Regions from separate parts of the Virgibacillus sp. W0181 genome, predicted to be linked through region 3. Evidence: riboswitches for the same ligand, from Rfam matches in the RefSeq annotation. Region 3 holds a riboswitch; each other region holds the start of a gene.

Evidence for each region. A riboswitch is a leader RNA that binds a small molecule or an ion and turns the genes downstream of it on or off. The one in region 3 is predicted to bind cyclic di-GMP.
Region 1: linked by a shared signal. The riboswitch ahead of ACLIBG_RS03610 (competence type IV pilus major pilin ComGC) and the one ahead of ACLIBG_RS03715 (anti-repressor SinI family protein) in region 3 are both predicted to bind cyclic di-GMP.
Region 2: linked by a shared signal. The riboswitch ahead of sinI (DNA-binding anti-repressor SinI) and the one ahead of ACLIBG_RS03715 (anti-repressor SinI family protein) in region 3 are both predicted to bind cyclic di-GMP.

The regions. Positions count from the first base shown of each region.
Region 1 is NZ_JBPYCR010000004.1:107,430-117,900, forward strand. Features, by position in the region: gene ACLIBG_RS03560 (indolepyruvate ferredoxin oxidoreductase subunit alpha) at 1-8, shown strand, start outside; gene ACLIBG_RS03565 (hypothetical protein) at 323-472, opposite strand; gene ACLIBG_RS03570 (ABC transporter ATP-binding protein) at 663-1,445, shown strand; gene ACLIBG_RS03575 (flavodoxin) at 1,681-2,154, shown strand; gene ACLIBG_RS03580 (type II secretion system protein) at 2,296-3,351, opposite strand; gene ACLIBG_RS03585 (type II secretion system protein) at 3,420-3,872, shown strand; gene ACLIBG_RS03590 (hypothetical protein) at 3,865-4,317, shown strand; gene ACLIBG_RS03595 (GspE/PulE family protein) at 4,339-5,952, shown strand; gene ACLIBG_RS03600 (type IV pilus twitching motility protein PilT) at 5,965-6,999, shown strand; gene ACLIBG_RS03605 (type II secretion system F family protein) at 7,059-8,258, shown strand; cyclic di-GMP riboswitch class II at 8,312-8,396, shown strand; gene ACLIBG_RS03610 (competence type IV pilus major pilin ComGC) at 8,417-8,791, shown strand; gene pilM (type IV pilus biogenesis protein PilM) at 8,892-9,791, shown strand; gene ACLIBG_RS03620 (hypothetical protein) at 9,803-10,354, shown strand; partial or broken gene ACLIBG_RS03625 (hypothetical protein) at 10,335-10,471, shown strand, end outside.
Region 2 is NZ_JBPYCR010000015.1:51,312-61,782, forward strand. Features, by position in the region: gene rsmI (16S rRNA (cytidine(1402)-2'-O)-methyltransferase) at 1-172, shown strand, start outside; gene ACLIBG_RS08485 (zinc-binding dehydrogenase) at 320-1,294, opposite strand; gene ACLIBG_RS08490 (serine hydrolase domain-containing protein) at 1,951-2,994, opposite strand; cyclic di-GMP riboswitch class I at 3,314-3,399, shown strand; gene sinI (DNA-binding anti-repressor SinI) at 3,412-3,534, shown strand; gene ACLIBG_RS08500 (ArsR/SmtB family transcription factor) at 4,097-4,417, shown strand; gene ACLIBG_RS08505 (SRPBCC domain-containing protein) at 4,550-5,065, shown strand; gene ACLIBG_RS08510 (VOC family protein) at 5,099-6,010, shown strand; gene ACLIBG_RS08515 (MerR family transcriptional regulator) at 6,351-7,103, shown strand; gene ACLIBG_RS08520 (sigma-70 family RNA polymerase sigma factor) at 7,304-7,828, shown strand; gene ACLIBG_RS08525 (LCP family protein) at 7,821-8,678, shown strand; gene ACLIBG_RS08530 (LCP family protein) at 8,815-9,837, shown strand; gene ACLIBG_RS08535 (DUF2306 domain-containing protein) at 10,030-10,471, shown strand, end outside.
Region 3 is NZ_JBPYCR010000005.1:15,127-25,597, reverse strand. Features, by position in the region: gene ACLIBG_RS03745 (response regulator) at 1-483, opposite strand, end outside; gene ACLIBG_RS03740 (sensor histidine kinase) at 655-1,821, opposite strand; gene ACLIBG_RS03735 (YigZ family protein) at 1,995-2,630, shown strand; gene nagB (glucosamine-6-phosphate deaminase) at 2,858-3,586, opposite strand; gene ACLIBG_RS03725 (hypothetical protein) at 3,667-3,819, opposite strand; gene ACLIBG_RS03720 (helix-turn-helix domain-containing protein) at 4,156-4,488, opposite strand; gene ACLIBG_RS03715 (anti-repressor SinI family protein) at 4,674-4,847, opposite strand; cyclic di-GMP riboswitch class I at 4,869-4,953, opposite strand; gene ACLIBG_RS03710 (LCP family glycopolymer transferase) at 5,189-6,133, shown strand; gene ACLIBG_RS03705 (penicillin-binding transpeptidase domain-containing protein) at 6,401-8,416, shown strand; gene ACLIBG_RS03700 (IDEAL domain-containing protein) at 9,143-9,580, opposite strand; gene ACLIBG_RS03695 (IDEAL domain-containing protein) at 9,962-10,399, opposite strand.

The DNA.
Region 1 (10,471 bases), on a different contig from region 3:
ATAAATAACCAATTTATGTTTGTTCGCTAGTACCAAAATTACATGATAGTGAGTGACCTATAGATAAAATCCCCGTTGTATGCCGTGATGCGGTGTGCGTTGACGGGGATTTTAATATGTTATTGGATCTGTTCATATGTATGTTATTGGATCTGTTCATATGGATGGATAATAGCTGTAAAAGTTTTTGTGATACAAAGGTAAATAACTTTACTACAGGCTGATGGAACACTCGTGGATGGCAATTTTCCGTTTATTTTCTCGAGCATATCTTTCCGCATATCAGCTAAGGGTTAAATCAGATAAAAAACAAAGAAAACAACTAGCTTTTATCTGTATCCTTTTCTTCTGCTTTTGCTGCGATTTTACTTATAATCCAACGCTCTGCTGTCCCATCTTCAATATCATATACTTTATCTTTCCGGAGCAAATCTCCATGATACATCGTTTGTACATTCATTTTTACTTTCAATTTCTTTCACCTCTTTAATGATTCGTTATAACATAGTATACATTATTTTAGCTGGTCGAATTAAATCTTACAGCGCATTATTTCATATACATCTCATTGCTTAACCCCTGTATTTCTTGGACACATTCTCATGAAGTCGATAAAATGATTAAGAGAGGTTTTAATATTGCGAACTATTAACGGGGGATGAATGAAAATGGTTATTGATATGAAAAATGTTTCTTGGAAAAGAACAGGAAAAACGATTCTAACTGATATTAACTGGCAAGTCGAAAAAGGACAACATTGGGCGGTGCTTGGATTAAATGGTTCGGGGAAAACGTCACTGCTTAATATGGTAAATGGGTATATTTGGCCTACAACTGGCACCGTTTCTGTATTAGGGGAACGCTTTGGGAAAACAGATATTCGTGAACTGCGTAAATCGATTGGTTGGGTAAGTTCGTCGATGCAGGAAAGAATAAATGGGCGACATGTTGTAGAGGATATCATAGTCAGCGGTAAATTTGCATCGGTTGGATTGGATCATTTGGAACCGGTTAAAAATGATTACGAGCGAGTTTACCAGTTGATGGAACAGTTAGGCTGCAAGCATTTATATAATCAAACGTATGACAAATGCTCCAATGGAGAAAAGCAAAAAGTATTAATTGCACGTGGACTCATGCCTGCACCGAAACTATTGATTTTGGACGAGCCAACGAGTGGATTGGACTTTATTGCACGTGAAGAGTTAATGAATTCCCTTCAGGAGTTGGCAGAAACAAATGATGCCCCAACGATTATTTTTGTAACGCATCATATTGAAGAAGTGCTACCGTTTTTTTCTCATACGTTATTAGTGAAGCGGGGAACTGTTTTTGACCAGGGACAAAGGAAAGAAACCTTGACTGGGGACAATCTCAGTGCCTTTTTTGAGAAATCGATCCACGTGGAATGGCATAAAAATCGAGCATGGATGAATTTAGTTTGACGCAATCAGCTTTGCATAAAAGTGTTTATAAGTGATTCATGGGATCATGAATTCTTCTTGAATAAAATTTAACCGGTTTAGAACGAATACCTAATATTAATCAACATAGTGTCATCGATTGTGACAACATTGTTAAATGGATGGCAGGTTTTCCACCTTTTTCAGTCTATTCATTGGAAATGATAATCGTTATCAATTATACTTGATATAGATATTCCAATGGAGGCGATTGGAAATGGGTAAAATATTAATAATTTTTGCGAGTTCAACCGGAAATACGGAATTAATGGCAGAAGCGATTGCTGATTATTTGCACAGTTATCATCATGAGGTGGATTTAAAAACCTTTGATTTTGATGTGATTGACATGGAAGATATAGAGCATTATGATGCGATACTTGTTGGAACGTACACGTGGGACGATGGGGAGCTACCGTACGAAGTCGAAGATTTTTACGATGATTTGGAAGACGCCAATCTTGCCGGAAAAGTTTTTGGTGTGTTTGGCTCTGCCGATTCTTTCTACGATACGTATGGTGGCGCGATAGATTTAGTAGCAGATCGTGCGAAAAAATTGCATGCCACTGTTGTACCGGAACGTTTAAAAGTAGATCTGGATCCGAATGAAGCGGACATTATGCGATGCCAAGCATTTGCTGATATGGTTTGTACGTTGATCGAATCAAAATTGGAGGAAAAAGGGGCCTGAGCATTTTCTTTGTATGGATTAAGAAACGCTCAGTTTTAAGAAGAAATAGAAACGATGATAAATGCAACGAACCGGAGGACTATTTCTTTCGGTTCGTTGCATTTTGAAAAGAACACAGTCTATTCCATACCCCGGTATATACTACGAACATGTGGACTTCCCGCTAACGGTAATGGAAGCATTATTTTCTTTTGTGACTTTTTTCAAACAGGTGGCGCTTCCGCCAATAACAATTGAAGCGGAATCTTCCATCTCTATTTTATCGGAAAAAATACTATTTCCACCACTTTCAAACCTTGCACTGTTTTCCATACTTAATTTTTTAACGAAGTTGGCACTGCCACCAATCCTTACAAGCGATTGCCCTTCCATCTCTAACTTTCTTTGGAACTTACTATTGGCTCCGATTGTGATGAAGGCATTGTTGGACACTTCTACTTTTTTATTGAATGTGGCGTTTCCGTCTACGGTTACAGTTGCATTATCTTCCAGTTCCACCTTTTCGTTGGTAAATAAATGTTGACCGACCTTTACAAAGTTCTTGTCTTCCAGATCAACATCGTTTTTAATCCATAAACTTTTATTCGTCCCGTGTTTGTTTTTATTTGGCCCGTTATATTGCTTGCAATTCGATTCCAGCTTATCTCCAGTCCATTTGATATTTAGGTTTTTATAGTCTGGGTTATCGAGGCACGGTAATTCATCTGTTGTATACTCCCAGGTAATATTATCAGGATTGGATCCGCCTTCCCCAGAACTTCCAACAACGAGTGCTAATTGCGCGGATTCTGGTCGTTGCCATGTTGCTTCCAATGTTATGCTTTGTCCTAAGTCATTGCCAAGGGTTAGTTTGATTTCGAGTGGCTCATCCGTATTAACCCCTTCGATGCAGCCTTGATCAATCTGCAAAGGAGTATCTCCATTTGTAATTGTATAATCATCGATCGTCAACCGCTTATCGTCAGTTTCGACACAAAGCATTGTTTCTCCTGCATAATATTGGCTTCTAAGCTCACTGATCAATACATTGCCATCCTGATTTAAAGCAATTGCATCACTTGTTTTTTTCTCACTGTTTAATCCTTGAAAAATAAAGGAATACAATAAAGCAACAACAATGGTCAAAATAGCAATCGAAGCGAGCAATTCCACGAGTGTAATACCGTCTTCATTTCTAAAATCCGACATATTTCGCATGTTAATCACTTCCGTAAATGGTATACTTAAGTTGGATAATATTAGGATCAAAGGTGTGGTGAACTCTATTGTATAGCAATTGGAATAAAAAAAATAGTGCAGGGTTTACGCTTGTAGAGCTTGTTGTTGCTATAACGTTATTAAGCATTGTCATTATTGTGTTGTTGCCGATGTTTCCACACCTGTTAAATTGGTCCAAAAAAACAGATGAAACGCTCGTTTCCGGAAATTTACTTGATCATTATGTCGTTCAACTAAAAAATGATGAGCAATTAATTACATATATCGACAGTGCCTCGACTGTAGAAAACTGCAGTATTGGCGGTACTCCTTACGCACTCGAGGGAGACTATTCCACGAATATAAACAATCAGGTCTTTTCACCGAAGCTAACCCTCTGTCAAACGGAAAAAGAAAATGAACTGAATTTATACCGAGGACACATAAGCGTAATGGCGGATGGTAGTGAAGTGTCTGATACGTATTTTTATATAACGGCAGCAGGTGATGAGGATGAATAAGTACCATAATGAACAAGGGGCAGCACTCGTTATGACCTTACTATTCATCACGGTATTGATCCTTTTGCTGCTTGGGCAATTTTATCAAGTAACGAATACAGCTGGACAAGTATCGACGATGGAGAAAAGTATTGAAGCGCGGCATATGGCGGACATGGGAATTGATTATTATCAGCAGATGGTCGCATCTAAACGTGAGATATTGGAGGAAGTGGCAGAGGATTCTGGATTTCAAGGGGTAAAAAGCGCAATAGAAGAACTAAATAATACCGAAACTTTAAACTCAGAAATGGGAAGCGGCAATAAATCGTTTGAAATCGAACAGATTACGATCGAACAGACGTCTGACGATGAAATAACGATTCAATTCAATAGTAAAGGAATGGCGTCCGAGAAAGAAATAAACGAAGAAAGTGAAATTATTATTTCCATTTTGCGGCAGTAAAGAAAAGGGGGCGAACAACAAATGCAAACACGTAAACGGTTAGGTGATTTGCTCCAGACAGCAGGTATTGTAACAGAAGAACAAATAAATCAGGCACTCGAAAATAAAACCAGTAATCAAAAGCTAGGCGATGCCCTGCTTGAGCGCGGTCTAATCACGGAACGGCAATTGATCGAGGTACTGGAGTTCCAACTGGGCATTCCGCACGTCCAGTTGTTCCATTATCCAATCGACAAAAAAGTATTAAGCTACGTTTCAAAAGAATTGGCTCAGCGTTCCTATATTATGCCCCTGAAAATGGATGGCGACTCACTCGTTCTGGCAATGAACGATCCGATGGACTATTATATTATTGATGATCTGGAAATATCGACTGGGTGGAACATTGCACCGGTCATTGCTGCACGGGATGACATTTTGTTTACGATTAATAAATATTACGATCATGGAGACGGTGACTTTTCAGCTTCTGATGCCGAATCTTCTGTTATCCAAGTACTTGATCAATTATTGCAAACAGGCGTGCAGTTAAAGGCAAGTGACGTACATATTGACCCACAGGATGCACATATTACTGTTCGTTATCGTATTGACGGGCGTCTACAGACAGAAAAAATGTTGCCAAAGAGCCTGCAGCAACCTATAACCGCCCGAATTAAAATTTTAGCTGATTTAAATATTATGGAAACACGTTTACCGCAGGATGGTCGAATTAAAACGACGATCGGAGTTGCCCCCGTTGATTTACGAATTTCGACACTGCCAACGGTATACGGGGAGAAAGTCGTCATACGGATACTCGATTTAAGTAGTGCTCTTATGCGGCTGAAGGAATTGGATTTTTCCAAAGAAAATTACGAACGGTATTTACAGCTCATTAACGAACCGTCGGGCTTAATTTTAATAAGCGGACCGACCGGATCAGGGAAAACGTCGACATTATATGCGTCAATTAATTATTTGAACGAAGAACACGTAAATGTGATTACGATTGAAGATCCCGTTGAAATTCAGCTAGAAGGAGTCAATCAAGTACAAGTAAACAGCGGTATTGACTTCACATTTGCAAGAGGCTTGCGATCTATTTTAAGGCAGGACCCGAACATCATTATGGTTGGGGAAATTCGCGATCAGGAAACGGCAGAAATCGCCATTCGCGCTTCTTTAACCGGGCACCTCGTCTTTAGTACAATCCATACAAACAGTGCGATAGATTCTATTCCGCGACTTTTTGATATGGGCATTGAGCCGTATTTGGTCGTATCCTCCATATCCGGAATTGTTGCACAGCGGCTTGTTCGGCGTATTTGCCGTGATTGTCGGACCGAAAGAACCCCTTCCGCATTAGAACATGATGTTTTTGACAAACATCATGTGGACGTTGATACCATTTATGAAGGAAAAGGATGCAACAGTTGTCAGCAAAAAGGATATCGCGGTAGAATTGCCATCCAGGAAGTTGTTGTAATGAACGATGCAATCCGGGAAATGTTAATGGATAATCGCTCCGTTACAGAAATTCGTTCACAGGCACGAAAAGAAGGAGCGTCGTTCCTCGTGCATGATGGCTTGGAAAAAGTGAAAGCAGGCTTGACGACAATGGAAGAAATGTTGCAAGTGACGATTCAGGTTTAGGGGGGCAATGAGATGAAGGAAATGTTTCATCAATGGTTGCAGGAAGCAAATGAAAAAAATGCGTCAGATGTTCATCTAACGGTTAATAAAGCACCGGTATTCCGGATTCATGGGAAGCTGGTTGAAATGGATGGATCTGTTTTACAGCCATCAGAAACGGAAGCAATTTGCCAAGTCATTTTATCGGAAGCGGCATGGAGAACATTGCAAGAGCAGAGAGAAATTGATTTTTCTTATACAATTGACAACCGCTTACGATTTCGAATGAACGCTTTTTACCAGCGTGGCCATTTATCACTTGCCATTCGTCTAATCCCGACAGGTGTACCGACATTTGAACAGCTACACATGCCGTCGATTGTTCAAGAACTGACTGCGCTTCCCCAAGGACTTATCCTAGTGACCGGACCAACCGGAAGCGGGAAAACGACAACGCTTGCTTCCATGATCGATTATATTAACAAAACAACGGAAAAACATATTATTACACTGGAAGATCCGATTGAATATTTACATGCACATCGTATGTCCATTATTGATCAACGAGAAGTTGGACCGGATACACGTACTTTTGTTAACGGGCTACGAGCTAGTTTGCGGCAAGATCCTGATATTATTCTCGTTGGAGAAATGCGCGATCAAGAGACAATTGCAACAGCAATTACGGCAGCCGAAACCGGTCATCTCGTATTAAGTACGCTACATACATCCGATGCAGTGTCCACGATTGAGCGAATAATTGATGTCTTCCCCCCGGAACAGCAAGGGCAAATACGAATCCAACTGTCCTCAATCTTAAAGGCAGTAATTTCTCAGCGCTTGTTTCCGACCCTAGATGGAATGAACCGGCGAGTAGCAACGGAAGTACTAGTGAATACACCCGCGGTTAAAAACTTAATTCGCAATGAAAAGCTACATCAAATTCAAAACGTGCTGCAAACGTCAAAAGATGCTGGTATGCATACGCTTGAAATGGATTTACGTCGTCTACTGCAGGAAAGTGTAATTAGTTATGAAACCGTCGCTCCTTATTTAAATGAAATATAGTAAAGTGGAAACAGATAGAGGTCATTATTAGCTTGTTATTAGGAAAGGAGGAGTGCTGAATGAATTTTCAATACGAAGCCAAGCGGATATCCGGGCAACGACTGAAAGGAAAAATCGATGCTGACAATGAAGCGGAAGCCTTAAGCATGCTGGAAAAGGAAGGATATATCGTTTATCGCATGGAAGAAACAAAACCATGGAACAAAGATCTTGTCCTAAACAGAAAAATAAAACACAAAGACTTCATCATTTTCCTGCGACAATATGCGACGTTAATTCAGTCCGGCATTCCTATTTCCGATGCAACAAAAACGATGAGAGAGCAAACGAATAACTATGCTTTGCGGATCGCACTGGAAGATATGAATAAGCGTCTAGAACAAGGGCAATCCCTGTCTGAATCAGCAAGCAAGCATCCGAACGTTTTTCCCGAACTGCTTGTCCATATGATAGAAGCAGGGGAGGCGAGCGGGAAGCTGGACGAAATCTTGAATCAAATGGCTACGTACTACGAGAAGCAGTACAATAACCGGCAAAAAGTAATCTCGGCCTTAATGTATCCAAGCATTGTCGGTTTAATCACATTTGTATTAACGATCTTTTTGCTCGTTTTTGTCGTGCCGCAATTCGTTTCGATGTTTTCATCGTTTGGTCAGGAATTACCAGCCTATACCCAGTTTATTGTAAATCTCAGTCACTGGGCTGGGTTGTATTGGTGGGTTTTGATAGTGTTGGTGGTTGCGATCGTTGCGCTTTACCGGGTATTTATGAAACAAGAAGCATTTGCCTATCAGATGGATCTTATAAAAATGCGAATTCCGATCTTTGGCCAGCTCGTTCATAAAGGCGCATTCGTTCGGGCGACCCAAACATTAAGTGCCTTATTTAACAGTGGCGTGCCAATCTTGCAATCGGTGGAAATTACGGAAAAAGTTATCGGAAATCGCGTGATTCGCGATATATTTGCTCGATCGCGTGAATCATTGACCGTCGGCGAATCAATGACTGTCCCGATGATAGGTCATTGGGCTTTTCCCGCACTCGTCGTGCAAATGATAAAAATCGGCGAACAAACCGGAACACTCGACGCGATGCTTTTAAAAGTAGCAAACTTTTATGAGGAAGAAGTGGAACAACTGTCCGATCGGATCAAAGTGCTAATTGAGCCACTCATTATCGTCACGCTTGCTGTTGTTGTAGGCGGTATTATACTGGCAATTGTACTGCCAATGTTTTCTATGTTTGAGAATTTTGGTTAAAAGTTGCAAAATCGACACATAATTTGTCGAAATATAACTAGTAATCTATTATAATAAGATTAGGAGATGGGGAAGGATTATCTATACATCGGGCACTTGGATAATCTGGAGTCATTAGTGCGACCGACCTAATTTTTCTTAAATTAGGAGGAATGAATATGTTTAACAAAGTAAAAAAGATGTTCAAAAACGAAAAAGGGTTTACGTTGGTGGAATTATTAGCCGTTATCGTTATATTAGGAATTATTACAGCTGTTGCTGTTCCGGCGATTGGGAGTATATTGGATGGAAAAAAGCAAGACGTACATGAGGCAAATTGTCAGTTGGTTTCTAATGCAGCAAGATTAGCGGCTGTGGAAGATAATATAGGGGATAGTACTGATCTTGCGACTTTAAAAACTGAAGGATTTTTAGAAGAAATACCTGAAGACCCCAACAGTGGTAATCTTTATGGAGAAAATACTGGTGTTATAAAGAATAACGATGGTAAGTATATTATGCAAATGGAAGGTTGTCCTGGGTATACGCCATAAATATAAATGAATACTTATTAGTTATACAATTGACGCCCTTGCATCATGCAATTGGGGCGTCTTCTTACATTATTTAGTCAACAAGAAGTGAGGTGGAAGGATGATTTTGCCAACGGCCGGTCGTGTTAATCTCGTTATAACCAACAACATTATTCGTTATTCTTTCCACAAACAGCCTTCGATGGACGGGCTGGCCTACAAAGGTGAGTTGGAGCTTCCGCAAGGTACAGTGCAAGATGGCGTTATTTTAAATAAAGCAGTATTCAAAGAGGCGATGAATAAGCTTGTCGTGAAACATAAATGGAAGCGAAAGAAATTATTCCTTGCCCTTCCTGATAGTACTGTAGTTATACGGGAATTGAAAATTCCGGCAGCTTTGGAGAAAGAAGAAGCAATCGGATACATAAAAAACCAACTCGGCAGTACAATTTATTTGCCGTTTGATCAGCCGGCGCTAGCAGTTGAATTTTTGGAAGTGAAACAAGAGGAAAGAGAAATTTTATTGTTTGCTTATCCAAAGGAAAAAATTACGGGCTTTACGACAGCTTTTGAAGAAGTTGGCTTAAAGCCGGTAGTAGCAGATTTGACGTTCCTTTCTATTTATCGCTATTTTGCCCATAATATTGCTGAATTACCTGCGCATCTTTTACTCATTCATTGGAATGAGGACGCATTAGTTTTAACCGCCTTTCAGCATAATAAAGCCATTTTCACCCGGTATATTAAGCCTGATCAAGCCGTTAATGCACAAGTGCTGGAGCAGCCGATACAAGATAATATGATCGAGATTAGAAGAATTCTGGATTTCTATCAATATTCGATTATGAACGGCGATGCGGCAGTTGAACAAATACTGCTTACTGGGGACTCCCCCTATTTGCAGGTAATAAAAAAGTCGTTGAACGAAGAATTTGCACTGGATATTTATGCGCCCCCAATTTCTGATGAAGAATGCAAATATGTGGATGTATATGGGCTTGGATTAAAGCAGGATGCATAGAAGGTGAACTTATGACGGTTGAAATAAACTTTATCGAAAAAAAAGAAAGTAAATATGTTGCTCCAGTACTCTTTGCCATTGCATTTATTTTCCTATTGCTTCTAATTGCTGCGCTAATTTTTTACCAGCGATATGAACTGTCAACGACGATGGAGAGTGATAAAGCAGAACTTGCAGGATTGGAAACCGAACTGCTCTCATTGCAAAAAGAAACGGCCGATGAACAATTGCTAAAAAGGATCGAAAAAGAGATGGAAAAAATGCAGGAAGAAACCGCCCCTGTTTTTTCAATGTATGAGGAAACTGTTCTGCCGCTTGCAGGTGGAAAGCTGTCCGTTTATGAAATGACCGAACCGGAGAAAATAGTGATTGTTGGAGCGTTTACGTCATTGACGGAAGTTGCAGACTATACGGAAATGCTAAGCGAAAAATCATATATCACCGATACGGAGCTGACGGAAATTACGAATGGAAATGACGGATTTGAAGCAATGTTGACGTTAAAGATCGATTCGGCATTGGCTGTAGAGGAGCTTAATGAACATGCGCAAACGCTGGAATAAAATATATACAATCACAAGCATTGCTCTGTTGGTTGTTACTGCGCTTGTCTACACGGTGCTTTATGTCAACGTCATTAGCCCGCTTGCAAAACAAGCTAAAAGCACGGCGCAGGAAGT
Region 2 (10,471 bases), on a different contig from region 3:
TCAAGATCAATCAAATGAGGACAGTCTGTGGTGGAGTCACTTATCGGTACAAGATCATGTATACTATTATATGGAAAATAATAAATTAACAAGTAAGGACGCAATTAAGCAAGTTGCCACAGATCGAAAAATGGCCAAACGTAATGTATATCAACAGTTTCATATGGCTTAAAGAAATGCTGTCTTTAAGCCTTTTTTAGCAGATAAGAAAGTATATAACTTTATTACTGCATAAGTGCAACTAAGGCTTTCGCCATAAAGGGTTGGCGATAAGCCAAGTTTTCTAATAATTTATTCTTCAATCATGTCTGCATATTGTTTAATCTATCTTTAAATCGATGGCTATTTTCCCAAATTGCTTACCGTCTTCTAGATATGTCAGTGCTTCTTTAGCCTCGTTCAAAGTAAATGTTCGATCGACGACAGGATGTAATTGAGAGTCTTTCATAAACGCAAGCATCTCGTGAAGTTCTTCTTGGCTACCCATAGTGGACCCCAACAGTTGGTACTGACCGTAGAAAAATTCTCGTAAATTCAGTTCGGACACATCATCAGTCGATGAACCAAAAATAACCATTTTGCCACCCTTTTTTAGCACCTTTAGTGAACGATTGAATGTGGCCTGTCCGACACTGTCGATAACCAAATCTATAGTTTCATTTTTCAACGCCTCAACCCAATCACTTGCTGTATCTAGTACAACATCTGCACCAATTTGTTTGGCTGCCTGACGTTTTTCTGGACTGCGTGATGTCACAATGACCCGTGCACCTTGCTTTTTCGCAAAAGGAATAAGGTAGGTTGCGACTCCACTTCCTGCACCAGGAATAAATACCGTTTCTCCTTTTTTCAGTTGCCCTTTTGTAAACATTGCCCGATATCCTGTTAAAGCAGAGAGCGTCAAGACACCAGCCTCTTCCCATGTGAGGTATGCGGGCTTACGTTCAAGTTGTTCGACATTAATGACAACCTTTTCCGCAATGGTCCCGTCAAAAAGGCCATAATCATCCGGCTGTGCGGCAGCATTGTTGTACCAACCAAGGCTCGGGTTTATCATTACTTCATCACCGGTTTGGAACCGATTTACACCTTCGCCAACACTTTCAACCACTCCCGCGCCATCCGAACCAATGGCAAGCGTTTCGGCACCTGTTCCTCGTTGGTTGTGTGCAAACAAATCTCGGTGGTTTAATCCAGCAACTCGCATGCGAATAACAACCTCGCCAGCTCCGGCTTGCGGTTCGCCAACATCTTTAACTAAAAACTCTCCACGCTCATATACAAAAGCTTTCATTTAAGACATCCTTTCAGATATATTTATTTTTCCTTGATGAAATACCAAAATAACTGTTTCGTGAATGGATATATTTGGCCATAGTAAAAATAAAAAACAAGTAATAAACTCGACCAAAAGCAAGATATCCTCTATTCTGCTAAAGATAAAACTATGAAAATAACGAGTGTTATAATTGCAGTAAAGAAAGAAGCTCTTATCTTAGTCGCTTTGCATACTCTTTCCTTGTGCAGCTAGTGCCCCCTATTGGGGATAGTTATTTGTTATTACCTTTAATAAATAACCTAGGAGCAAAATAAGCTATTGTTGCTGCAAGAAAGGCTAAAATTACGGTTGAAAGAGAAGAACTTCTTTTAATAACAACACTGGTAGGTAAGCTTTCACTCTTACTCCAAGCACTTGTCATATCTGGAGTATAAAAAAGTGTCATAAAATACCCGGATAGAACTTGAAATAATACAAACAAAGTTAAAAAACTAATAGAAAATATAATATATCTTTTAATGAAATCGTCCCCTTTATAATCTCAATTTCGCCCAAATTGCCGTTGATTGAAATCGCTTTATAGATTTGCTTTGAGATTCGCTCTTTATTCAATGTTAAATCATTCAATATTACTTAACAATAAAAATTACTCTATTTTTGATTTAGTGTCTTTATGATTTCATCGAAAGAGCAAGTTGCATCACTAATCTTACGGGAAGTGCAGGATTTGCCATTTGATTGACATCTCCAACAAAAAACAAATCTTTTAAAGGGTAATAAAATGCAAATGAACCTGATGAACCGGAATGTCCAACCAATTCCCCTCTCCCCATAAAAAATGTCCCAATCCCATTTAGTGGAATTCTCATATATCCAGCACCGTAATGAATCGGAAACATGGAAGCTTGCAACTTGTTCATTACATTTTGTTCATGAAAAACAGCTTTATTAAATAACGTTCCACTAAAGAAAGCTTTGATAAATATCATTAATTCACGAGCAGTAGAAATACCACCTCCACTGGCACGAGAGCTTCTTACGTATTTTGGGCGGTAAAAGGAACTGTCTTTATAATAAACTTTAGGAACAAAATCATGGTCACTCTTAGGAAGGTAAGTATTTGTTAGCTTTAGAGGGTCGAATATTAATTGCTTATATACATCATCTAATGTTGAATTAGCAACTGTTTCAACTATTCTTCCGAGCATATCAAAGTTTATATCAGCGTAATGAGCTCTTTTTCCTCTGTCAGGTGCAAAATGCGGTTTTAAACCTTTGGTCATCGTTATCATTTCATCAAAATCATATTCCATGTCCTGATGGATTGCACGTTTTTTTGCATTATTACTACCTTCTTCAAAGATATCCGGCAATCCGCTTGTTTGACGTAATAAATGTGAAAGTGTAAGCTTTGTGGAATGATCTTGGTTCTTGTAAATATGTAGGTTACCCAATGTTTCTTCTTTAAAGTATTTTGTTACTTCATCGTCAAGTGACAGCTTACCCCGCTCTTTCAAAATAAAAATACAGGTAGAGGTAAACAGCTTTGTGATGCTTGCCATAAGGATTGGGGAATCAACATCCTTCCCCCCGTACCCCTTGCTGTATGAAAAATCTCCTTCCATGTTTTCTACAAGTAGAACGGCTTCATGTATTTGGCTTTTATTTGTAGTTCGTTCGAATACTTTATCAATTTTTTGCGTTTTAACTCCCATATAAACCACCCTCATAATATTTTACTTTTAACAATTAGAGCCTAAAAAATAACGCGTATATTTAACATACACTCTTTAATAATCTGGATATCAGTCGTTCAAATAGAGGATATATAACAGTCTATTTTGCATGTGAATTTTTTAAAGACTTGATTTCCGGAACTATACAAAATATTAAACTGAAACCATTGTTACACGCCCTTTTATAAAGTAAATTTTATAAAAGGGGATAAATAATATAATTTAATAAACTTTTCTTTATAAAGTACAATTCGGTAATGGAGTGTGGTAATATATTACTATCAAATTAATTACACTATTCAGAAAAAGGCAAACCTCTCGAAAGATTGGGACGCAAAGCCTCAGGTCTAATGTTTTTCCAACGATGATAGCTGGGCTGCCTTTCAGGAGGCGATCGTGATTAGTGCAAAAGAACTGGATAAAGAATGGGTAGATTTAATAATTCAAGCTCGGGATTTAGGGATTCCTATTCATGTTGTTAGAGAATACTTAAGCAATGAAGCAATAGAAATTAAATAGATTTTATTTCTTTATTGCTTATCAGAAGACCGAGCAAAAGTTTTCTTCTGTGAAAATCAATTTTCATTAAAAAATACTTTATAATACAAGGTTGAAAACAGCTACTTAGTTTTATTTTTTTCTACAATCATTTTTATATTAACGTTAATGGTTTTTTAAGAAATCTGCAATACATCATATAAAACTAGGATACTTGAAGTAGATGGAAAGCGCTACGATTGAGAACATCGTGGCGCTTTTTTTTGAACAAACTTCCCCTCTTTCCGTTTATGATAGCTCTGTTTAAGTCAGCCCCGGTATCATTACATCTTAAAGAAGATTGATAAAGATTATGGATTAGCTACCTAGCTTAGGTTGTTTTGAAGCGGGTTTTTAAGGATTCGGAAAATACTATATTGTTTTTTGAAAAATATAAATATAACTTGACGGGAATATTCCCGATATGGAATAATTGTGTAAACAACAACGTGTGACTAAGTCAAAGAATCGGATGTGATAATTTCATGTAACAACATACGTTAATGGATTTATGTAAAATGAAAATGGTTGGAGTTGAATCAACATGAACGCGAAAACATTTAGTGCCCTGGCGGAACCAAATCGTCTTGATATCATTGATCTTCTTCTTGAAGAGCCGCTTCCAGTGGGGGAAATTGCAAGTAAATTAAAACTAAACCAGCCCCAAACTTCAAAGCATCTTCGTGTTTTGAGTGAAGCTGGCCTTGTTGAAGTTGAGCCAATAGCAAACCGTCGAATATACAAGTTAAGACTGGAAACGTTTAAAGAGCTAGATAAATGGCTCGATTCTTATCGACGGGTGTGGGAAGCGCGGATGGATCGCCTGGACGATTATCTAAATGTATTACAGGAGAAAAAACACTGAATTAATAACCAATTAATGAATGCACATTAGTTATCTTCACCTTTGAGAATGCACCTAAGACGATGATGATGATTATACCTTTGGAAAAAATTAAGAGTAAAGAAAGGTTACACAATCGAATGGAGGAGTAAAATGTCAAATAACGAATTAAATTCTAGAGTTGAAGGCGACAAAGTGCTAGTACTGGAACGTGTTTTCGATGCACCGTGCGATCTCGTTTTCAATATGTTTAAAGAGCCTGAACATCTAAAAGTTTGGTGGGGACCTATTGGATGGGAACTCCCGGTTTGTCATATTGATTTCCGACCGGGTGGTATGTGGCATTTCTGTATGAAATGTACTGATCGGGATCAAGGGGAATATTACGGTATGGAGTCTTGGGGAAAAGTCATATACAACGATATTATTGAGCCAGAGACGATTATTTACACTGATTATTTTACGGATGCAGATGGAAATATTGACGAGACTATGCCAGCCGCTGAAATTACGTTGAAATTCATCGATCTGGGCGATCAGACAAAACTAGTTAATCGTGCTGAATATGTCTCTGCGGAAGAACTCAAAAAGGTTATGGACATGGGTATGCTACAAGGCATTTCCGAAACTTGGAACCGTCTGGAAGAGCAATTGAAGCAGCTCAAGTAGGATATTATTCATAGCTTAAAGGAGGAAATACCAATGGTGAAACAAAAAATTATGCCGCATTTATGGTTTGATCAAGAAGCAAAAGAGGCTGCACAATTTTATACAACTATTTTTCCGGATTCAAAAGTCACCAATTTCGCAACTGTTCAAGACACACCATCTGGAGATAGCGATATCGTTACGTTTAATCTTGCGGGATATTCATTCATGGCTATAAATGGAGGGCCACATTTTCAATTTAATCCTTCAATTTCTTTTTTTGTCAATTTTGATCCTTCAAGAGATGAGAACGCGCGAGAAAAATTAGATCAACTCTGGGAAAGGCTGTCGCAGGGCGGTACAGCCCTTATGCCCCTTCAAGAATATCCGTTCAGTAAACGCTACGGATGGATACAGGATAAGTATGGTCTGACATGGCAGCTGATTCTCACAAACCCAGAAGGTGAGGTACGACCATTTATCGTACCCTCAATGATGTATGTTCAAGATATGTGTGGTAAAGCAGAAGAAGCCAGTGACTTTTATCTTTCTGTTTTCAATGATTCAAGTCGAGGTGAAATCGCTCGTTATCCTGTTGGCATGAAACCGGACAAGGAAGGAACGTTGATGTTTACAGATTTCGCGCTTGAGAAGCAATGGTTTGCCGCTATGGACAGTGCCGGGCCACATGCCTTCCAGTTTAATGAAGCCATTTCTCTATTAGTTCGATGCGAAAATCAAGAAGAGATTGATTATTACTGGAAAAAGCTATCCTCCGACCCAAATGCTGAACAGTGTGGCTGGTTGAAAGACCCTTACGGTGTCTCTTGGCAAATCTGGCCAACCGCTATGGGAGAAATGATGGCAAATGGGACGAAAGAACAAATGGACCGATTAACAAAGGCATTTCTCCAAATGAAAAAATTTGACATCGAAAAATTAAAAGAAGCATATCAAGGTAAATAATAATTATGTTGCTCCGTATAAATTAATAAATGACATTAAAGCTGGTAATCACCAGCTTTTTTGCACGTTAGCGGTCAACAACGTAAGATTTTTTCAGCAATCTGACTCGATAAACCAAGAACGCCCACATTTTCTATTCTAGCGAAAAGCCCAAGAAGTGAACATATTTTTAGCACTCTTTCGCCACTCCAAAACTACTCTCCATCCTGCATAATATAGAACTAATCTTATTTAGGACAAGCGCTTGATTACTATTCATACAATTTTTCTTAAAATTTTTTTACAATTGACTCTAACGTAACGTTATACTTTATAGTAATAAATGAGGGAGGTCAGCATGATGAAATTGAAAATAAAGGAAGTTGCCGATTTAGTCGGCATTAGTGTGCGCACACTACATCATTACGATGAAATTGGTTTACTGAAACCGGAAGAAATAACTGAATCTGGTTATCGACTATATTCTGATAAAAATCTTGAAACATTACAACAAGTAATGTTTTTCAAGGAACTTGACTTCCCGCTTAAAGAAATAAAGGAAATTATCAATAATCCGACATTTGATCGCCACGAGGCACTCCAGATACATCGAAAAATGCTACTTAAGAAACGCAGGCGTATCGACAAAATGATCCGAACAATTGATAAAACAACACAAAATATAAAAGGAGATATTCCAATGTCTAATAAAGAGAAATTCGAAGGCTTTGACTTCAGTCACAACCCATATGAAAAAGAAGCTCGTGAGCGTTGGGGCGATGACACAATCGATAAATCTAATGCTAAACTTGTTAATATGTCTAAGACTGAACAAACACTAATGAGTGATAAGGTGAAGGAGATCTTTCAAAAATTAGCAGACCTTAGAGAAACTTCACCAAGTGCTAATAAGGTTCAAAACGTTATTAAAGAATGGTATGACTTTTTGAATAGCAACACAGGTCATCATTACTCCTTGGACGCATTCAAAGGTTTGGGCGAAATGTATGTAGATGACGAGCGTTTCACGAAGAACATTGACCAATTTGGTAATGGCTTGGCAAGGTTCATGCGTGATGCCATGGGCGTCTATGCAGAAAAAAATAAAAAATAATATTAAAATAAAGGCGATGGAGCCATGCTATAAACCTATTGAGCTTGCATCTCGAAATAGAGAGTGCTTTTTGAGCACTCTCAAATAGTATATTAATTTATGGTCCCCCCTATAACTGAACCCGTTATAATAATTGTGAAACTTTTTTTGTTTAGCTTTCGTCTAAAGGTCAAATAACAAATCTGAAATGAGGAAAAGTCATGGAAGAGGGGAAGAAAGAAGATATTCTGGAAAAAATTATGATTGAACATGGAAGTGACTTGGTTAGATTGGCGTTTAGTTACGTGAAGGATAAAGAAACGGCAAAGGATATGGTTCAGAACACTTTCATCAAATGCTATGAGAACTTAGGTGATTTTCGTTTTGAATCATCAATAAAAACATGGTTATACAGAATAACTATTAATCAGTGCAAAGATTATTTAAGAAGTTGGCACTATCGCAAGGTTCAAGCTAAAAGTTTTTTGGAAAGTACAATTACTTCCTTTTTGCCCTCAGTAGAAGATAAGGTAATTACAAATACAGAACAAGAAGAGATGAAAGGATTTATATTTTCTTTACCTGATAATTATCGTGAAGTTATCTTTTTGTATTACTATAAATCTTTATCCATAGATGAAATAGCCGGAGTTACAGACTTAAATACCAATACAGTTAAAACAAGACTAAGAAGAGCAAAACAGCGGTTAAAAGTTTTAATTGAGGAGGCAAATGTTTATGGATAATAATTTTAATAGAGAAGATTTGCATTTCACTGAAGAAGATAGGAAAGAAACCTTACATAAAATTAAGGAAAGAAATCATAAAAAAAGAGAAAATAGAACAACTCTATTCAACTTTGGCAAACGTTATATTCCTTCTGCATTAGGTTCTGTGATCGCAGTAATTATAGTAGCCGTTGTTCTTTTACCAAATATAAACTTCGGTAACGAAATGGTATGGGAAGACACGGATAAACAACAAGTAGCCCAACAAGAGAAATCATCTTTTTCCATTTTAGTAACGGGTATAGATTCAGTTGATGAATATAACCGTAGCAATATTAACATCGTACTTACTTATAATAGCAGTGACAACAGTATGAATATTGTGTCCATTCCCCGTGATACGTATGTAGAAATTTTTGATTCTGAAGGGGAAATGATAGGGCGAGATAAGTTAATGCATGCTTCTGCTGTTAATCCCAAACCGCAAACTGCTAAAACAACAGTGGCCAACCTTTTTGATATTCCTATTGAATACTACGCAATTATTTCTGAAGAAAATATATATGAAAAGTTAGAAGTTACGAAAGAAGATGCAAGGTACAATAGATTGACTAATAAAATTGTCGACTTAATTGAAGCAGAATTGTCTGCAACAGAAATTAAAGACCTTTTAGAAGAAAGTAAAACCAACCTGTCAAAAAATATGTCTAATCAAATAGGAAAGGTTAATCCTGATTCTATTCAAGTAATCGATTTAGGCAAAGAGGCAGAAGAGAAATTTATTAATGGTGTATATTATGTAGATATTAATGAGGAATTGTTGGGAAATACTTCGACGACTTTAAGGACGCACTTAAGTAAACATTAATTGAAGCTGTCAGGACGAATAGAGAATGGTTTAAAGATTATTTTTTTATATTAAGGCAAACGATGCAAACCTTTTTACGCAGAGTATTCGGTTAACGGAACAAAGTAAAGGTTGCTATCGAAATGAGGTTTAGATGATGAGTGAGTTAAGATCTCCAAAGAGAAGAACACAAAAAACAAAAAAATGGGTGAAATGGGCGCTTGGAATTCTTGTTTTTCTGTTTATCGCTGTGATGGCAGGAGGCGCCTACGTCTTTTATCAAGCATATGAAGCGGCTCAAGAATCTTATTCCGATTTGGAACGTGAGGATGGGAAATCTGATTTGAGAGAAGAAGCGGTCACCACGGGAGAGGATCCAATAACAATTTTATTAATCGGTGTTGAGGGGTATTCGTCCGGCGGTGAAAATGAACGTGCGGATACACAGATTGTTATCACGCTCAACCCGAATACGAACCAATTAACGATGACCAGTATACCGCGTGATACAAGAGTATATATGGAAAAAGTTCCAGAATCAATAAGAGCCGGTTATCACAAAATAAACGCAGCGTACACATACGGTTCAATGCTGGAAGATTACACGGGAAATAAGTTAACAGTGGAAACGGTTGAGAATCTGTTGAATATCCCGGTTGATGAATATGTAACGGTGAATTTCAACGGGTTTCGCGATATTGTGAATGTGCTTGGCGGTGTGACAGTAGACGTGAAGAAGCCGTTCTGGGAAAAGGACTTTTTCAATAATGATAAACGTATTTATTTTGAAGAAGGAGAACAGCATTTAAGCGGAGAAGAATCCTTGGCATTTGTAAGAATGCGGAAGCGGAAGGTCAACAATGTGTATGCCCGTGATGAAAGGCAACGGCAATTCATTAGGGCTGCTATTCGAGAGATGGCTTCAGCGGGAACTATTTTTAAAGCGAATAAGATTTCAGACATACTTGGGGAAAACGTAGAAACAAGCTTGACAGCCTCGGAAGTGTATTCATTACAGAAAGTATATTCCTCGATTGAATCCGACTCGATCCGAACGTTAAAGGTAGATGGAGCGAATCAATATATCGATGGTATATCTTATTTCATTCCTGCAGAAGGTGCGCTTGATGAAGTCTCAAGTAAGTTACAGAAGGCTCTTGATATGCCAGTGAAACATTAGAATCGGTAGCCATCGAATGAAAAATTAAGGAATAAGTAATAAAAAGATGCGCAAGAGTTGGGAAATTCAACGCTTGTCGCCATTGGATAAACCGATAGCGGGATTAGTTTTGTGTGAAAGCAAGCTTACACCTGAACTAAGTGGTATAATTGTTACAAATAAGCGACAATTTGTCAGAAACGAAAGGGGTGAGTGTATATTTTTACGACGCTACTTATCATTCATATTGTTGTAGGGAGTATTTGTTTATTGGCAGGGGCAATGGCTGCTACAGTAAAGAAAAAGAAAGGCTATCATACACTCAATGGAGAAATATATCATGCTGGGTATGTTGTAATTTTTATAACCTCTATTTTAATGGCGATCTTGAACTGGTCAGAAAGCGCATATCTTTTCTATATTGCCATTTTTTCTTATAGTTTAGCTTTATTTGGCTACCTAGCTAGAAAGTTGCTTTGGCAAAATTGGTTGGCAATGCATATAGGGGGGATGTTAGGCTCTTATATTGGGATTATTACAGCTGTTTTGGTTGTGAATGGTTCACAGATCCCATTAGTAAACGAAATTCCTGTTTTATGGTTATGGTTTATACCTACAATTATTGGAACGCCCATCATTTTTATCGTAGGTAGGC
Region 3 (10,471 bases):
TCGATATTCCAATTCAGCACCCGTTCCACCTGAAACATTTTCCCGCACAAGACGTCTATATTCTTCCACCAAATTGTGCGTGACTTTTGGGTGAAGATAGGAACCGCCATCATATACTACTTTTATCGCCTCAATTAGAGAGTCTGTATCCATTTCCTTTAAGAGGTAACCTTGTGCTCCAGTTTTTAACGCGTGTGTTACATAATTTTCATCATCATGAATCGATAGAATAATTACTTTTGTATTAGAAAATTGTTCAACAAGTTCTTTTGTAGCTTCAACACCGTTAGTATTGGGCATATTAATATCCATAAGAACAACATCCGGTTTGTACTCATTTACAAGTGTTACAGCAACATCCCCATCACTACCTTCAGCGACTACATTGAAGCGCGGTTCGAATTCAAGGACGCGTTTGACCCCCTCGCGAAATAACTTGTGATCATCAATTAAAACAATCGAAATGATTTTATCTGTATTCATTTTTTGACTTCCTCCTGCTACTACTCTTTTGTATTTGTTAGTTATTAGTTCATTTATTATTAGATTCAGGTTATATATTGTATATCGGAAGGTTCATTTTTTACTAAAGGGTCCTTTTTTCTTAATTTTCGAATCGATCGTAGCCTTTATGCATCATATCAAATTGCCTAATCATTTTAACGAATCAGATGGCACAGAAATAAAAATAGTTGTTCCGCTTCCACTAACTGAGTCAATGGTTAATTTTCCATCAAGCATTTCGACTCGTTCTCTCATGCCAATTAACCCGAAGGATTTTTCTTTTATCGATTGTGGATCAAAACCTATTCCATTATCCTTTATAATAACAGTTAATTGACTGCTAATCATCTCCAATTTCACAGTAATTCGGGTAGCTTGGGCATGCTTAACCGCATTGTGCAGTGATTCTTGTACGAGTCTGAAGAAGGCTACTTCATACTTTTGATGGAGTCGTTTATCCTCTCCCAATGGAATGAATTCAATGTTCATTTTATGGTAGTCAGCAATGGTGGAAATATACTTTTTCAAAGTCGGAACCAATCCCAAGTCGTCCAATGCCATTGGACGCAAATCGTAAATAATTCTTCTTACTTCATAAAGAGATGTACGAATCGTTTCCCTTACACTTTTAATTTCTCTTAATGCGTTTTCAACACTTCCTTCGCGAAATGCTAAGTCTACCAGCTCCGAACGAAGCAACAAGTTAGCAAGCATTTGTGCAGGTCCGTCATGAATTTCACGTGATATTTTTCTTCTTTCTTCCTCTTGTGCTTCAATAATTTTCAAACCAAATTCCTGCTTTTCTTTCGCTTCTTCGATCAGTTCATTCACTTGACTGAAATCATCATGTAAGTATGTTAGAATGACAGATATCTTTCTTGCCAGCCCTTCCGCACGTTCCATTGTATTTGATAGTCTTAACAATCTTCTTTCCAATTCATCCCGCTTCGATCGTAACGATTTTTCTTCCTGTCGAAGCATTGCTAACTCCGTCTGCAAGGAATGTGTTTTTTCATACACTTCACGTATTTCACTTTCCGAATACTTATTAAAATGCTTGCTCACTTCCGACAATCTGCGCCTTGATTGTCTCACAGTAAGATCAAGCTTATCGCCTTTCTCGATATAATCGGTCACTTTCAGTTTCGTCTTTTGTAGTTCTTCTTTTAATAATTCATGCTCTCTTCTTGCTTCTTCACTAATGTTAAATATTTCATCTTTACTGTTTTCCACCACATCGACCATTTCATGAATAATATGGTCCAGTACTTTTTCACTTGGTTTTTGGACTGAATCTTTCGCTAACTTTTGGGCCATAAACTTTCACCAACCTATGATATACTAATACGGAATTACATTTTTCTTTTAGGGGCTCACCTAAAATTTCCTTAAGAAAATTTTAGGTTTTTAGTACTAAATCTTTTATATACCCCATTTTTTCTATCATAAACCATAAAAACCGTTTAGAATGTTCCGAGGAGGTGAGTACAATGTTGCATCACTATTATACAGTGAAGAATTCCGGTGTAGATGAACAAATTATTCAAAAGTCACGATTTATTGGCTATGTAAGACGTGTCGAAACGGAAGCGGAAGCGCAAGCATTTATTCGAGAAATCAAGAAAAAGCACCACGATGCAACACATAACTGTTCCGCTTATATGATCGGAGAAAACGATGAGATACAAAAAGCTAATGATGATGGTGAACCAAGCGGCACAGCCGGGATACCCATTCTAGAAGTAATAAAAAAACAAAAGTTAAAAGATACTGCAATTGTAGTAACAAGATATTTTGGAGGTATAAAGCTTGGGGCAGGTGGCTTAATACGTGCTTATGGGAGTACAGCATCCCAAGCCATTAAAACTACTGGTATCGTTCATAGAGAGTTGATGCAAGGTATCTCCATTATTGTTGAGTATTCATTACTAGGTAAACTTGAAAATGAGCTTCGTAATTCCAATCATATCCTAGATTCAATAAAATATCTAGAGCAAGTTGAATTTCTTGTTTTCGTACAAATGGACCAGGTCGCAAACTTTAATAAATGGATAATCGACCTTACAAGCGCTCAAGCCAAAGTGAATAATACGACTGTTAAATATGCCGAATTGGACGTAGATTAAAACGTTCTGCGCAACAGACAAACATTTACGGAATCAGTATGGAAAATTCGGCTTATCACCATGCTTTGATGTTGAAAATTTCAGGTGGATTAATATAGTAGGATAGTATCTCCTGTCTGACCAAAAAGAAAAATCCAAACGAACCCAAAGTCTAATGGAAGAATTTTTGGATTATCGTTTGGATTTTTCTTTGATAACAACATGTTTGCCCTGCTCAAAATGTTTCTTTATTTTAATTTTGCACATGCTGCTTTATCGGCAATAACCGTGACGTTTGAATGTTTATGTAGAATAGATGCAGGAAATAATTCTGAGATATCTCCATTGATTAATCTAGCAATTGCTTTTGCTTTTTTCTCACCTGATGCTAACAATATAATTTCTTTGCTTTCCATAATTGATTCAATCCCCATTGAAATAGCACGCGAGGGCACTTCCCACCCGGAAGCAAAAAAGTGTGCATTTGCATTCCTCGTGGATTCGTCCAATTCCACTACATGCGTTCTGCTCGTAAACGGCGTACCTGGCTCATTAAAGCCAATGTGACCATTTACACCTAAGCCGAGTAATTGAACATCAATGTTATTTGCATCTTTTATCATTTTTTCGTATTGTTCACATTCTATATCATAGTTTTCAGCGACACCACTTGGGACATGCGTATTTTCATTTGGAATATTAATATGATTAAACAACTTTTCATTCATAAAATAATGGTAGCTGTTTGGGTTATCATCTGCCAGACCGATATATTCATCCAAATTAAAAGAAACTGCATGTTCAAATGTTATTTCGCCTTGTTTATATTTTTCAATCAAACATTCATAAAGCCCTACAGGTGTTGAACCGGTTGCCAAACCGAGAACAGGGTTGTCCAGTTCGTTTAGTTTATTAACCATTAATGCGCATGCTTGCTTGCTCATATCCTCATAGTCCTTTGCTTCAATCAGTTTCATGTTACACGCTCCTTTATTTTATTACCTAAAGCATCTCCAGCCTTAGGGTATTGAGATATTACAATAATATTATATGTTCCCTAATTTACAACTGATTTCGAATGCACAGCAGTATCGCTAGTCAATTCGTATATTAACGCTTCAATCATTTCATCAGATGACTTAATTTTACAAGACTCTGTATCATTGATCAGCTTTCTTAGCATTTTTTTTAATTTCTCTTGTTCTTTCATAGTGATCCCCCACCTTTTTCTCGTAAGCCTGCTGTAATTAACAACAAAAGTACTGTTCCTATAATAAAGGAATTCATTGTAATTGTCACTTGTTTTTTTGTTTTGTATAAACTTTAACTGATAACGCAATGCACGTTATTAGCCCATATACTGACCGTTTACTATTCATTTATACCCTGTTCCATCTAGCTGAAACCATCAAGTTTCAATCGCCTATACTATTCTATGCACAAGGGTGTAATATGGGTGCATTTATACATCAACTTTTGTTTGCATGCATTCTGCTAATTGCCCAAAACAAAAACCGCAGGCATTTATTGCTCTACGGATAAATCATTAGCCTTCTTGTTTGTTTTTCCAACGATTAAATTCTAGATACTCTTTAAATTGATCTTTCGTCACACCAGAATCCATTGCTTCTTGTACAAGCTTAAGCCATTCATCATCCAACTGTTCTTCAAGATCAACCTCTTCTCCACTCCGAATCAATTCATTTACAGATATGTTAAGTACTTCACTTATTTTCTCCATAAATTGGATGGATGGATTCGATTGAAGATTTCTTTCAATAGAGCTTAAATAAGATTTTGCTACACCGGCTTTTTCAGCGAGTTCAGAAATAGACATCTTTTTATCTTGCCGTAATTGTTTAATCCTTAAACCGATCACGTCCATACACCTTCTTTCCAAATGAATTATATCATAGGAAGGCTATATGGTTCTATAAATATTATATAAAGCTTTTAAATTAAGTCTTTTTCCTTGTCCTCCCCTTAAATAGATCGTTCAAATGACCTGGTGAAAAGATAGTATGACGTAAACATTAAAAGGTGATTAGGAAGTTGCTTGATCGTTCAAAGGGATGCATTTCCATTACACTTTTTTCTTTTGTACGTTGTTATGTCATTATCTTTCATCGTATCCAGAAAAAGCCTTACATCTTCAACGGACAAATGAAGCGACTTAGCTTCTATCATTAATTCAACCCACCCTTGATCTTGCTCTTCTCGTTTCAATTTATTTTCCATCCCACGTACCCCCATTAATTCTCAGGCAGCACGGCCATCATAGCTTGGTAGCGTTAGATCCGTAACTTTGCGTCCTAACTTTTCAGTCAGTTTGCCTTTTTAACTGGTGAATTGATTATTTATTCCTATTATACCTCGCTTTGCATCACTTGTGGGTGTCTTCTTTTGTCACAAGAAGGCTTGTTTTATCACAGAGCTGTCGAATTTCTTTAATCTACAGCAATGATTTTATAACAGAATCTTTTATATACTTAAATTCAGCTCATTAACGGTGTATAATTGATGTAATAAAATTTTATGGTAGACATGACAACCATTTTATGGTGAAAGGGAGAATACAAGTGGATTCAAGACTGAATAATTTACATAAAAAACGAAAAAGAAGATGGCCCTATTGGGTGGGGGCGATTATTATCATCCTTTTTCTGCTAGTGGGGGGCTTTTTATACTATATATATGATAAAGTCGGTGACACCGTTTCCGATATGCATGACCCGCTAGAAAGAGATGCAGATCCGAAAAGACAAGAAAAGCTAGAGTCGATCTTTAAAAATAATGCATCTATAAATTTACTGTTGCTCGGTGTTGATGAACGTGATGGGGACAAAGGCCGATCAGATACAATGATCCTTATGTCGTTGAACCCAAAAACTAATTCCATGCTTATGTTCAGTATTCCAAGGGATACGTATGTTAATATTCCCGGCCGAGGAAAGGATAAAATTAATCACGCGTATGCCTTCGGTGATGTGGAGTTATCCGTACAAACAGTGGAGGAAGCATTTCAAATACCTGTACATTTTTATACAAAAGTAAACATGGAAGGATTTCAGCAAGGGGTCGATGCTATTGGTGGGGTCACAATCGAAAATGAACAAGCTTTTTCACAAGGTAAACATCAATTTCCAAAAGGGGAAGTTCACCTAAATGGGACAGAAGCACTCGATTACATCCGGATGCGTAAAAAAGATTCCCGCGGTGATTTGGGAAGAAATGAACGACAAAGAAAAGTAGTAGCCGCAGCCGTTGATAATGCTGCCAGTTTTTCCGGCATTAGTAAAGTCGGGAATATTCTAGATATTCTAGGTGGAAATGTAAAAACGGATTTAAATATGGAGCGCATGCAAACATTATTTACTAATTACCGTTCAGTGCGTAATAATATGAGGCAAATCGAACTACAGGGCTCCGGTCAAATGATAGAAGGGACATGGTATTATGTCGTTTCTGATGAAGAATTTGAACGAATCGAAAATGAAATTAAAAACCATATGGAAGCAAAATAGCATGAATTATGAAAAGCGCAAGCGCCCTCGCAGGCTTAGATTGCCACGTCTTGGGACTGCGCGAAAACAGCTCGTCCTACCGCAAAGTTGTGTGACGTCGCCTGGGACTGCTCGTGATTGCTCGTCCCACCGAAAAGATTAGCACCAGAACACCCTAGGACTGTAGTTACGCTTTCGTCACATCTTCAAGAATTGTACGTCGCAGCTAGACAACTATAATCGAATACATGTTATAATTAAAACGGATTTATGATTGAGGGGGTTTATATGAAAAAAGGAAGCTTAATTTTAGCCATCATCGGTATTTGCACATTAATAATTATCGGTGGTTGTTCAAAAAATGAACCAACACCAAATGACCGATTTGAATCGTATGTAGATTATTGGAATGACTTGGCATTCGAGAAAATGTACAATTTGCACGCTGAATCATCTCAGGAAACATACAAACCAGAAGAAGCTGTAGATCGTTTCAAGAAAATCTATGAGGACCTCGGCATATCTAACGTACAAATTTCGTATGACCAAATAGAAGAGGACAAGTTAAAAGAAGTATGGGAAGAAGGGACAGCAACCATTCCTTTTTCTGTTGAAATGGACAGTATTGCTGGTCCTATATCATTTAATTACGACGCAAATCTCCTTTTACAAGAAGAAGGAGAAGAGGAAGGAAAAGATTGGTTTGTCGATTGGGATCCGGGCTTTATTTTCCCACAAATAAAAGATGGTGGGGAAATTGGACTGCAAACGACTAACCCAAAACGCGGGGAGATCTTGGATCGCAACCGCATGCCTTTAGCAATCAACGATGTCGTCTATGAAATCGGCGTTGTACCGGAACGATTTGTCTCGGAAAATCAGGAGAAGAAACAAATTGCGAAAGAATTGCATATATCTGTTGAAGCAATTGACGATGCTTTAAGTGCTGGATGGGTAGAACCAAACCTGTTTGTACCATTGAAAAAAGTCCCAAAAGATAAAGTATCAGCTGCACTATGGAATATTCCATCTGTTGAGAAAAAAGAAGTTACTGGACGCACATATCCTAGTGGGGAGGCTGCAGCCCACCTTGTTGGTTATGTTGGCCCTATTACAGCAGAGGAGCTGGAAGAACAGGAACCCGGCACGTATGGAGCGAATGATATGATTGGCAAACGGGGACTGGAACAGCTTTTTGAAGATAGACTTAAAGGAGAACAAGGAGTAACCATTACAGTAAAAAGTTCAGAAGAAGAAACGGTATTAGCTGAAAAAGAAGTGCAAGACGGAGAAAATATCCATTTGACTATTGACACGATCGCACAGGAAAAATTGTTCGACGCTTATGACGGAAAAGCAGGTACGGCTGCTGCCATTCATCCAAAGACCGGAGAAACCTTGGCACTTGTCAGCAGTCCTGCTTTTGATCCAAATGAAATTGTTTATGAGGCAAGTACCGATTTATGGAATCAACTCGAAAATGACGAACAGAAACCATTAATCAATCGCTTTTCAGCTACCTTTGCCCCCGGATCTGTCATTAAACCAATTACAGCAGCAATCGGTATGCAACAAGAAACTTTAGATCCGAAAGAGGGCTTGAAAATTAACGGATTAACCTGGAGCAAGAAAGGCTGGGGAGACTATAAAGTAAAACGCGTTTCCAGTACGGACAAGCCGGTTGATTTGGAAAACGCGATGATTCGGTCTGATAATATATATTTTGCCATGCAAGCTGTCAAAATGGGTAGCAAAAATTATGTGAGCGGATTGAAGGAGTTTGGGCTTGATGAAGAAATTCCTTTTGAATATCCAATTTCAAATTCAACCATCTCTTCCAATGGAAAATTGGAAGATGAATTGATGCTAGCCAATACGAGCTATGGGCAAGGGCAAATTGAATTTAGTTCCCTGCATTTGGCGTTAACCTATACTCCTTTTTTAAATAATGGCAATCTGCTCAAACCAACGCTGCTCCTTGATGATAAAGATAAGCAAATATGGAAAGAAGACATTCTTGATGAAAATCACGCCACATTAATGACAGATCTTTTACGCAAGGTTGTAACTGATGGAACAGCGCAAGTGGCAAAAAATGCTGATTTCCCCATTTCCGGAAAGACAGGTACAGCCGAACTTAAAACGACGAGTGAAGAAAAAGGCAAAGAGAATGGCTGGTTTATTGGCTTCCCTTCCGAAGACCAAGATATTTTAATTGCCATGATGATTGAGGATGTTAAAGATATTGGTGCAAGTAAATATGTTGCTGAACAAGTAACAGAAGTGTTGAAGCAGTTAAAATAATATGTCCATCATTTCGTATATTATTTCCATGTCGAGGTGAATTTTTATATATCGGTATCTTCTACATTTAAACAAAAAATGGTTGTACAATATATCTGTCATTCATCAAAAATAGTTTCACTTTCACCTATAATAATAGGCGAATTGAAGGGATTAACAATTAGATTAAAGTGCTTATCAGAGTCGCAAATGGCTATCGAAACTTCATAAATTAGAAAAATCGAATCATGTTTCACTTTAAGCTAAAACCTGTGGCAATACAGGGTAGAAGGAAAACACACTTCAACACAGCTTAAACAAGCAATGAAGTGTGTACAATAATGATAGTATCGCTTTTTAAGCTGACTGGAACGGAAGTCAACGGACTCCTGCGGAAATAGCACGAGTCCGAAGGTCACTGTAGCAACTCGAAGAGGAGAGCTACAGAAGCTGAGGCCGTGCCCACGGAAAGCCTGTCGACTGTAGTGCAAGTCAGCGACATCAGAGCGCAAGCTTTGATTGTTCTCGTTTAACTTATTTAATAAATATTCATAGGCTTAAAATTCTCCACCAACGTTGTTTGACAAAGAACCCAAAAAAATCAACTCCTTATTCGAGCGAATAAGGAGTTGATTTTTATATATATAATCGTAATAACGATAGTGTTTTCAAATTTATCATACAACAACATGATTGTTTTATGTATGCCTTATAAAGTTTCCTCCCTGGGAGTACGATTCATTTTCATTACAGTTGTTTCATCAGCATGTAAAATGCTTCCTCATTCCGTTCATCAAGAGCTTTATCAATCAATCGCTTAACATTATCCTTTTCTAACCTTTCAAGCAATTGATCAGTTTCGCTTTGTTCATCATTTTCTTGGTGCTCGTAAATGTAATAAGGTTCCGCAATAGCAGTCAATTCATTCAAAAATTTAGGTATATAAATGAGTTTACCTATTTTGAAGTATTTTACCGTTTCATCTTTTTTAAAAGCAACTGTATCGTCTACGTTTTCAATTTGTTGTGTTTTCCGATTAATAACTATTTCATCCGCTACAATTGAATGGAATTTATATTCTTCATTGTCAATAAGCATAGTAAAATGATTTTTTTCCAGTACGATGTGAATATGTTCATCGTACGCTTTTATATAATACGGTTCTAACGTTTCCAACGCTTGCACGCATTCACCTCCTCCATCTTTGTATACTATTCGTAAAGGCAAAAACAGTATTAATACTTTTCACCTTAAGGAATCATCATAATAAGTTCAACATTACTATTCCCTAATTTCACTATTTTAAACAGTATTTTTGATACATTCTAAGTTTGTTTAATATACTAACATATTACAAAATAAAAATGAAACGCCAAATTTATTTCAATAAGACCATGAGAACTATCAAGAAACACTGAAGTGGCTTTCCCTTAAACTTCCTTTATTTATCTGCTATTTTCTTTAAATTATGTTAGATTCTAAAATACACCCCCAGAAGTATGTAAATCTTTTCACATATAAAGGTAAAAAAAACCACCCCCAACTATGCGGGAACGGCCCCTTTTATTACAATAGTTTTACCAGCTCGTAAAATGCTTGGTCATCCCTTTCATCCAAAGCCTCATCAATTAATCGTTTTACGTTTAACCGTTCTAATTCCGTTATGATATAAGAATTGTTTTCATTTGTTTCTTCACTGGTTTCTTCTTCAATATAGTACGGCTTCACAATGGTGTGTAGCTGAATAAGAAAATCAGGAAGGGAAATTAATTTTTTCATAGTAATGTAGATGATGTCTTTACCTTTTTGAAAAGCAAACTTAGATTCTATATTAACAATTTCCTGTGTTTTCCGGTCAATCCGGATTTCTTTCTCCTCAATGGGTACAAACTGATAAACCTTTTGATTAATGACAACAGAAAAATATTGATATGCTAAGATAACTCGAACGTATTCATTGCTCATTTTTATATAGTAAGGTTTTAACATTTTAACAGTTACCATCTTTCCACCTCCTGTAATTTTCAGACTATTTAGTTGATTTATTCTACAACAAATCCTTGTGGAACGCAAGGG